DNA from 2 places in the Solibacillus sp. NPDC093137 genome. Region 1 is predicted to be linked to the other one. Evidence: riboswitches for the same ligand, from Rfam matches in the RefSeq annotation. Region 1 holds a riboswitch; the other holds the start of a gene.

What was found. A riboswitch is a leader RNA that binds a small molecule or an ion and turns the genes downstream of it on or off. The one in region 1 is predicted to bind cobalamin.
Region 2: linked by a shared signal. The riboswitch ahead of cobT (nicotinate-nucleotide--dimethylbenzimidazole phosphoribosyltransferase) and the one ahead of ACQKN3_RS06535 (glutaredoxin family protein) in region 1 are both predicted to bind cobalamin.

Annotation. Positions count from the first base shown of each region.
Region 1 is NZ_JBNNVH010000001.1:1,264,718-1,269,499, reverse strand. It holds gene ACQKN3_RS06545 (ribonucleoside-diphosphate reductase subunit alpha) at 1-1,728, opposite strand, end outside; gene ACQKN3_RS06540 (ribonucleotide reductase stimulatory protein) at 1,725-2,051, opposite strand; gene ACQKN3_RS06535 (glutaredoxin family protein) at 2,090-2,314, opposite strand; cobalamin riboswitch at 2,462-2,644, opposite strand; gene dut (dUTP diphosphatase) at 2,816-3,253, shown strand; gene ACQKN3_RS06525 (ATPase) at 3,293-3,610, opposite strand; gene ACQKN3_RS06520 (cobalamin biosynthesis protein CobN) at 3,598-4,026, opposite strand; gene ACQKN3_RS06515 (alpha/beta hydrolase fold domain-containing protein) at 4,247-4,782, shown strand, end outside.
Region 2 is NZ_JBNNVH010000003.1:11,997-16,778, reverse strand. It holds gene ACQKN3_RS13100 (hypothetical protein) at 113-424, opposite strand; gene cobT (nicotinate-nucleotide--dimethylbenzimidazole phosphoribosyltransferase) at 983-2,041, opposite strand; cobalamin riboswitch at 2,136-2,315, opposite strand; gene ACQKN3_RS13090 (MBL fold metallo-hydrolase) at 2,363-3,286, opposite strand; gene ACQKN3_RS13085 (4-aminobutyrate aminotransferase) at 3,302-3,643, opposite strand; gene ACQKN3_RS13080 (hypothetical protein) at 3,663-3,968, opposite strand; gene ACQKN3_RS13075 (hypothetical protein) at 3,968-4,192, opposite strand; gene ACQKN3_RS13070 (histidine kinase N-terminal 7TM domain-containing protein) at 4,338-4,782, opposite strand, start outside.

The sequences.
Region 1 (4,782 bases):
CGCGATTGCCAGTCGATAGCTATGGAATAATCCATATTTCTGAACTTGTTTTTTTAATTTATCCCACATATTTTGATTAATAATCGGTGTACCCCCAAGTGCTTTAATCACTTCAGGTGTAAGTTCTTTTTCTTCTTTATTTACGTAAGATTCAAAGTAAACCCCGCTCGCATAATCACTTTCCTCAAATCGATAAAACGTTTCGTTCTTCTCCTTCGCGATTTCCATTGATGCTTTTAACGAGTAATAGTTCAGTGCTTCCATAAACGCATCGATAAATTCAATCGACTCTTTGGAACCATAACGGATTCCGCTTTGTACAAGGTGTCCATGCAAGTTCATAACACCCAATCCGACAGAGTGCATCACTTTGTTGGCTTTGGATACAGAAGGGACGTTGACGATATCTGTCATCGTAGAAACATTCGTTAAAAGACGCATTGCCGTATCGACAAGCTGGCCGAAGTCCTGAACTTTCGTTGCTTCGTGAATGTCGATTGAACCTAAGTTACAAGAAACGTCGAGGCCGTATTCATTCGGCTCGTTTTGATCGGTAACAACGCTTGTTTGTTGATACTGAAGAATTTCGGTGCATAGATTCGACATCTTCACACGCCCGATTTCCTTTAATGGGTGGATGTTATTGACATTATCATCGAATATTTCGAACGGGTAACCCGATTCAAATTGCGCCTTTTTAATTTCCGTATACAATTTACGGGCGTTTAAACGTTTCAGTTTACGGATGTTTGGATTATCCAAAAATTCGTAGTACATTTCCGTAATCGAAATTTCCGACATGCGTTTGCCGTATTCTTTGAAAATATCATAAGAACTAAACAATACGATATCTTTATCGCGGCGCATTAATTCAAAGAAAATATCGGGAAGAATAATCCCTGTAGATAATGTAGCTAATCGGATTTTATCGTCGGCATTTGGTTTCTTGGAAGAGATAAACGCTTCAATATCACCGTGAAAAACATTTAGATAGACGACTCCGGAACCATTTCTTTGGCCAAGCTGATTCGAATACGAGAACGAATTTTCTAGCAGTTTCGCAACAGGCATAACCCCGCTCGCACGGTTTAAAATTCCTTTAATCGGATCTCCTAACGGACGCAGATCGGTCAAGTTTACCCCGACACCGCCGCCTAAGCGGGAAAGTTCAAGACAATAGCCGATATTCTCAGCGATTGAGTTCATCGTATCGTCCATCGTTAGTTTAAAACATGAGACTAGCTCACCGCGCGCTTTTTTCCCGCTGTTTAGGGCAGTTGGGGTTGCCGGCTGGTAGGCAGTCATTACCGCTTCGATGGCCTTTTCAGCCAATGCTTCATCGCCTTGTGCTAAATACAGGGCGATAATGACGATTCGGTCTTCATACTTTTCCAGAATTTCTTTTCCATCCCGGCTTTTCATCGCATAGCTTTCGTAGAACTTCGAAGCACTCATGAATGAAGGAAACCGGAACTTGTAGGAATAGGCTTTTTTGTACATTTGTTTAATAAAGTCCATCGAGTACAATTCCAAAAACTCTTTTTCGTAATAGCCTTCATCGACTAAATAACGCACTTTTTCCTCGATATCGATAAAGTAGCGTAAACGGACATTCACGTCTTCCAGGAAATAGCGGCGTGTTGCTTCTTTGTCTTTCGCCAGATCCAATTCACCGGTAGCACGGTAACGGTTTAGAATATCGTTATTTAATTTTAAATATTGTTTCATATCGATGCCTCTTTCCAAATGGAGTAGTAGTAATCTGTAATCGCTTCATAATTCGCCGGAGTTCCTCGCATTTCCACTTTTTCGATTAACGGAATTCCGTATTGTGCAGCTAAAAGGTCACCTGCACGGCCGAAAAAAGCATGACCAAAATTACGGTTTCCGCTTACGATAATTCCTTTGCATAGATCAGAGTTCGCAGTCATGAACTGGTCGACGATAGGGGGAACAGAGCCTAATCCATCCGTATACGTAAATAGAAGATACGGTTCATCCATTTTCTCTACTTCCGCCAGATCCTTTGCGGGCAAGCCGAGTTTTTGCACAATGGATCGTACATTACCAGTTCGTGAAGCAAATATGATCATGCGGTCATTTCAGAAATGCGATCGATAATTGACGTCGGCTCTGCGATAAATTCACCGTTGATTTCAAATAACGGCACAGACAAAAAACCTGCATCGAGTACTATTTGTTTTGCGCTCTCATCATGGTCAATATTAATAACCTCGACCTCCAAGTTGGCAGCATCGAGCTCCGATTTTACCCATAGGCATTTTGGACAAATTGTTTTCGTATAAAGTTTCATAATAGAACCCCTCGCTATTTAAATATTACTAGTAATTGTGGTGCACATGTCATGGAGAAAAAACAAAAAAAGCTATCCCGGAAAACAGGATAGCTTGAAATGGAAACGAGTAAAAGAGCGCCTCCATTTCCTATTCCCCGAAGAAATGTACGTAGTTTTAACGCGGCAGGTCTCCTGGCTTTGCTTCATCCGTCAGACATACCTTCCCATGCATTGCACAGTGGTCTATTCGTCTTCAGTCAGCATTTACAGTTGCGGGGACAGCGTTGGATTCACACCAAACTTCCCTTTTAAACTACATTTAGTAGTACCGTGATAAAAAAACACAATATATAGTTGAATTGAGTATAAGCTTTAACAACATAAAAGTAAAGAGCCTAAAGAAAGATAACATAAATCCATTAAGAATTCTAGAAAACTCCCTATTGAAAATATAGAAAAAATATGGTTTTGTTATAACTGCATGTAAATAGATTTTATTAATGAGAAAGTTGGTTGAATATGTCGATTCAATTAAAAATTAAGAAAACCCACCCGAATGCTGTATTGCCGAAACAGGCACGTGAAGGGGATGCGGGGATGGATTTAAGTGCGGTTGAAGAAAAAGTTTTACTGCCTGGGGAATACGGATTAATTAAAACCGGTCTTCAAATCGAACTGCAGGAAGGAACAGAAGCGCAAGTACGTCCTCGAAGCGGATTGGCATTGAAACATGGAATTACGGTGTTAAATAGTCCAGGTACGATTGATGCAGGCTATCGCGGTGAAATCGGGGTTATTCTAATTAATCATGGAAAAGAACCGTTTACGATTGAAAAGGGGATGCGCATTGCCCAGCTAGTCGTTCAATATGTCCCGCAAGTCTTTATTGAAGATACGGACGAACTGTCGGATTCGGAGCGCGGTGATAAGGGTTTTGGATCGAGTGGAGTGAAATAATGAAAAACGCCTGAGTCGAGATAAATGAACTCAGGCGTTTTAATCTTCTTCTTTTTTCCACTTTATATAATTGTACGAAGTTTGAATACCAAATAATACTATGAAAAAGAGGGAGAAAAATATAAAGAGATTAGTGAATCCTTCCACCCAATAAATAATGGCCAACGCTACGATACAAATGGGAATGGAATAGAGGTTGCGCAAGAATTTACGACGGTAGGAAAGGCCATGATAGGCAAATTTCAACCCTTTATCCACTTTCGGTTTTTTCCGGTAGTAGATAGATAATACAAGTGGCGTAATTAAAACCATAATTAAGATGAATGCCAAAACAATTGAAAAATCTAACTCAACCATATTAGCCTCCTTTCTCGTCTTTTGTCAGTATATCGATTTGCGTCACAAATCGGTAGATACGTTAATTCACAATGATAACGCCCATCAGGGAAGTCTTTGTAGGTACTGGACTTAATATTGTAAACTTTATCTTCAATCATCACTTCAGTCGTATCAATACTTCTCCCATGCCCGTTTACAAAAGTAATTTCACAAATCCCTCCAGCAGTTTTCTGATCGCTTGTTTGCAGATGATAAAAATCATAGCTGTAAATTCCTGAAACAATCAGCATAAAAAGCGTCAGCACGCCAAGCATAATTGTATTCAAGTTAAAGGGAGATACTTTCTTTTTTACAAACTCCCGGATAAAAAAGAAAGCAGCAATGATAAATAATAAAGTGAAAATGATAAGAGCACTGTAAAATCCGGTAAGCATGAACATTCCCCCTCTAAATTCATTACCAAATTTACGATTAAGTCGGAAAAAAGTTTCAGAATATATTGAATTCACTGATGGGATTTTTCTAACGGGTACTCAGTTTGCATATGCATAAGTGGAAACGTTTTACCATTTAGAAGGGGATCAATCGATTTTAGTCGAATTGATAACAATGGGAAATTGTAAAAATTGGATGTGAGCTAAAGGGAGGCATTGTATGCGAAGCGTGCATAGTGTGTTGTTTGAGAAGTTTTTAATACTGCGCGGAACAAAGAAGAAATTTATGGATTTACGCTTGCTCGATAATTTTATTGCAATGAAACATAATGAGAAACCGTATGAGCTGGATGCTAAATTCAAAGAGCAGCACCAAATACAAAAAGACGAACTGAATGGCATGCCCTATTACACAATCAATGAACAGCAGACACCGGAAAAGGTCATCTATTATTTTCACGGCGGTGCCTATATTAATGATCCACTGATTTTTCATTGGCGCTATTTAGTGAAGCTTGCACAGGAATCAAACTTCACGATTATCGTGCCGATTTATCCGAAGCTACCTAAACATTCACATAAAGCGTGCTTTGATGCCATTCACGATTTATATGATCATCTCGTTTTAAAATATGATGCACCATTTATTTTTATGGGGGATTCCGCAGGTGGCGGGCTGGCATTGGCGTTGGCGCAGGATGTAAAACGATATTCCAAAAAGCAGCCGCAGCATATTGTTCTACATTCCGCATGGCT
Region 2 (4,782 bases), on a different contig from region 1:
GTAAGTTCTCAGGTGATGAGCTCCACCCCAAAAAAAGTTCCATGCAAAAAACCGCTCTTTCAATTTCTTGAAAAAGCGGTCTATCTATTTTTATTGACGTGATTACGTACAATTAGATTGCTTTATTATAATAGGAAGCTTTTGACCCTTTACTTCTTTTCACAGCTAGAAGCTCTTCTAATTTTTGAATATATTCACGGTCTGCCGATATTCTTGTAAGGCTTGTTAATAAATATGGTCTTAATCCGGAATTGATTTTTTGGCAACGCGCAAGATTGATCAAATACTTGGCCATCTTAAATGACTTTAAGTGCGTATGTCCATTTTTAAATTCCTTCTTCGTATTGACGACCATAAATTCCTGCTTTCGCCCTTTATAAAAAGGAATAATAATAAACTCATCTTTTTTGAAAATTTGATTCATATTATCCTCATCCTTTTCTTGAATATATTCAAAAACGACCTTTCACATACGGAGAAATAGTGATCACCCCGTTCCTTTTAATGCCCCTCCCGCCTCTCCTTTTTATTGGTCTTACGTTTCCATACCCTATTTACCGCTTACTTTATTCCATGGTTGAATAAAAAAGCACTTTTTTAGGTATTATTAACAGTTCGGATATGTTTTTACATTTAATTAATATAGGATATTACAGAGGAAACGCATTTGACAGGACTATCGCTTGAATTTTACTGAATTTTCTGTAAAATAAAATCAAGTTCTATCCACTACTTGTAATGTTTTGCTCGCACACTACATTTACGAGGATTGGGTTGGGCTTTCTTTATCGTACCCTGCTTGGCAAAATAAACGATAAAGTTCCGCTTATTGGTATTTTACTGGTAAGATAAATGGAATAGACTGAAAAGCCGTACTTATTTTCCGGGAACACTTTAATTATAGAAAAAAGGCTACATTTAAAGTAATTGTTTCTTTTAATGTAGCCTTTTTATTGAATTTTATTATATGATTTTTTTTATTCTACTTGGCTACTAAAAGCGCTGCCGCTTCTTCCAACGTGACCATATTCGTAATCATCGAACAAGCCGCATCAAGAATCGGGAACGCTAATGCAGCACCCGATCCTTCTCCAAGTCGCATATTCATATGCAGCATCGGTTCCAGTCCTAAAAGCTCGGCCGCAATTTTTGCACCTGGCTCTTCCGATAAATGTGACGGTATCAAATATGCTTTCACATTCGGATTTAATTTATAGGCGATTAATGCTGAAACGGTTGAAATGTACCCGTCAACTACGACCGGCACACGGTTCGCTGCTGCTGCAAGGAAGATTCCTGCCATCCCGCAAATCTCCAGTCCGCCTACTTTCGCGACAACATCAATCGGATCATCCGCATTCGGCTCATTCAATGCAATTGCTTTTCGAATAACTTCGGCTTTATATTTAATGCCGCCAGCTCCGACACCTGCACCAAAGCCCGTTACTTCCAGCGGATCGCAGCCATGAAGTACCGAAAGCACCGCAGCACTTGGCGTCGTATTCCCGATGCCCATTTCACCTGTACCGATAAGATTGATACCGTTTTGGATCGCTTCTGTTGCGACTTCAATCCCTACTTCAATTGCCTGAATCGCTTCTTCTCGGGTCATCGCTGGACCTTTCGCCATATTGTCCGTCCCGTATTTCACCTTTTTAATAATGACCCCTGCGTCTTGAGGTAAGTCTTCTTTTACTCCGATATCTACCGGAATGACTTGTGCATTCGTGATTTTCGCAATCGTACACATTCCTGTCGTCCCTTTTGGAAAGGAAAGTGTTTGGAATACCGTTGTACCTTGCGGGTTCGGCGTTACCCCTTCCTCATATACTCCGTGGTCTGCAGCCATGACGATCATCGCTTTGTTATCGATTTTCGGCGCAAGCTCACCGGTAATTGTAGCAATTTGCATAGCTAAAGATTCGAGCTTCCCTAAGCTTTGAGGCGGTTTAGCTAATGAGTCTATGTACTGACGTGCTTTGTCTTCCATTTGTCGGTCGATTTCTTGAATTTGTTCAATTGTTTGCTGTAGTAATTTCATGTTTCGTTTCCCCCATTAAAATGAATTTTGACAATAAAAATAGCCTGCAGTTTATTCGATAACAAATAAACTACAGACATATCCAGTGTCTATAAACAGTAAGCATACTTAGGCAGGTCTCCTGGCTCAGATTCATGATTTCATAGCCCCTTCCCAGATTGACATCCAGTGGGCTTTGCTATGAAACTCCTCTATACAGTGTTGGGATTACGCTAAAGCTTTTCACTTTATTCCCTATTCTCCCTTAACGGGCACCTAATGCTTGATGAATTTAACATTACTTTACTTTGAACCTGTCTTCTCGTCAAGGGGTCTATGCATTCAGCTTCTATACGTCTCCCCAATCGACAACGTTTTCAGTTCCACCTCTTCCAAATCCGCGCGCTGCCAATGATTATGCAGCCGGTCAATCGCTTCTTTCGGTGTATCATCCGCCAGCATATAGGCACCGTAATGCATCGGAATAAACACTTTCGCTCCGACATCACAAAACGCCTGGATCGCTTCTTCCGGTGTTACGTGGGAGGCATGCATAAACCATTCCGGCTCATATGCGCCGATTGGCATTAGCGCTGTATGTATGTTGAAGCGTTCGCCAATATCTTTGAAGCCTCTAAAATACCCGCTATCTCCGGCGTAATAAATACTTTGCGCATCCGATGCAGTTTGCAATATGAAGCCGCCCCAATGCGAGGTATTCGTATCCCAAGGCATGCGTCTTGTCCAATGGTTTGCAGGAACGAAATGAATTTCAAGCGCACTTGATTCATGCTTGTCATACCATGATAGCTCGATAAAGTTATGCAACTTATGACGCTTCATTAAATAACCGAGCCCTTCTGGAATAAGAAACAATACGTTGGGATTTCGTTTTTTCAATTTCTTTAACGTCGGTACGTGCAGGTGATCGTAATGCGAGTGTGAAATGATGACAATATCAATGTCCGGTAATTCATCCAGCCGCAACCCCGGCTCTGCCAACCGTTTCGCTACACCCATCCAATTTGCCCAAACCGGATCCGTTAAAATATTGAGCCCTTCTTTTTGAATTAAAAAGGTCGAGTGGCCGATCCACGTAACGGACTGCTCCGTGCGATTACTTTTTAGAAACGCAATTTGCTTTTCCTCACACTGCGGTACTTCGTAATCGACAACTTTCTTTTGCTTTGATCGCTGCCATTTCAGGACATCTTTAAAAGTACCGAGCCGGTCATCTTGGTCTAAATTTGTAAAGCGTTTACTCATCGCAGCACTCTCCTATTAATAAAGGCTTAAATTCCTACGCTGATCACCCAGCTGTGGTTTCATTATTATCCTTGCAAAAAAGTAAACAAAAAAACTTAAAAAAGTCCCGAGTACAGTAAAGCTGTTTGATACCGGAATAGATGAAGCGATAACGCTCAAGATATTTAATGTGTAAAATACTATTACTCCAATCAACGCAACTGTCATCACTTTATTTTTTCTTGCCAATTGTTTTCGATACAGCGGGCTGCCAATGCCGTTCCCGCTATGCTTTGTCTCTTTAATTTGTTTAATTAAAGCATAAGTTAAACCTGCAATAATGATCCCAACTACTGCAAATCCAATCATATCATCCATTTCAATTTTCCCCGTTTCACTAATCTCCCAAATAAAACTCCTTTATTTTATACGGTAAGACTTTACTCATAATAATTCCTGCCAAAGCCAAGCCAATCAAAATCACTCCAATTTCCATAAGGTTTTTTAACCATGTGATTTCAATCCTATCCGTTATGTTGGATCCACCTATAATGATGAAAACAGCTCCCGCCCATGCCAATAAAAAACCTGCGCCAAATTGTAGCCATTCTTTTTTTGAAAGCTGTTTAAAAACCGCCCTATGCTTATAAAATTTCCGAGTCGCAAAGATTAATAATAACCCTGTTAGAATATATCCAATCATCACAATCCCCCTGTATCTTTTCCTTTTAAAAGTTTAATTGTCGCCCATAACGAGACGATGAACAGCAACAAAAATATGAAAAAAGAAATTCCCGCAAGCCATTTTGCAACGATCGACGGCTGATTAATATATAGCTGTATATTTTTAATTAAAAATCCTATAAACACGGTTTGAGCTAGGATTAAGCTAATACTTACAGAAATCGTCTTTGAATTCTGTGTCATACCCGCTCCCCCCTTTAGTTATTATTTTACTATGCTAACATATTCTCCTAAAACGAGGTAGTACAGAGTCCGGCTTATAAAACTTACAGCGCCCTTCAACAAATTAAAAAACCGGCATGAATTTCTCCATGCCGGTTTCCCCCTATCAACTAAGTACGCTCTCACTTTCCGCATACACTTTCACGCGGTTACGTCCTTCTTCCTTCGCAGCATATAAAGCGGTATCTGCCTTATGCAATAGCTGATACAGTGTTTCCTCTGTCCAGTCCACCACTTCCGCCACACCAATACTTAACGTAACTGAAAGATTCCCTGCTTCTGTCATGAGCGGTGCCTGCTCAACGGCAGTTCGAAGCTGGTTGGCTAGTATTTCACCTTCCCCTTCATTGAAACCTTTCAGCGCAATGACGAATTCTTCCCCGCCGTAACGAGCGAAGAAATGCCCTTCCAGCAGTTGCGTTTGGCAAGCATTTACAACATGCACGAGCAACTGGTCCCCAATATGATGCCCGTACGTATCATTCACCCGTTTAAAGTGATCGATATCCATTAATAGGGCCGTAAATGGTAAACCTGTTTCCTTAGCTTTC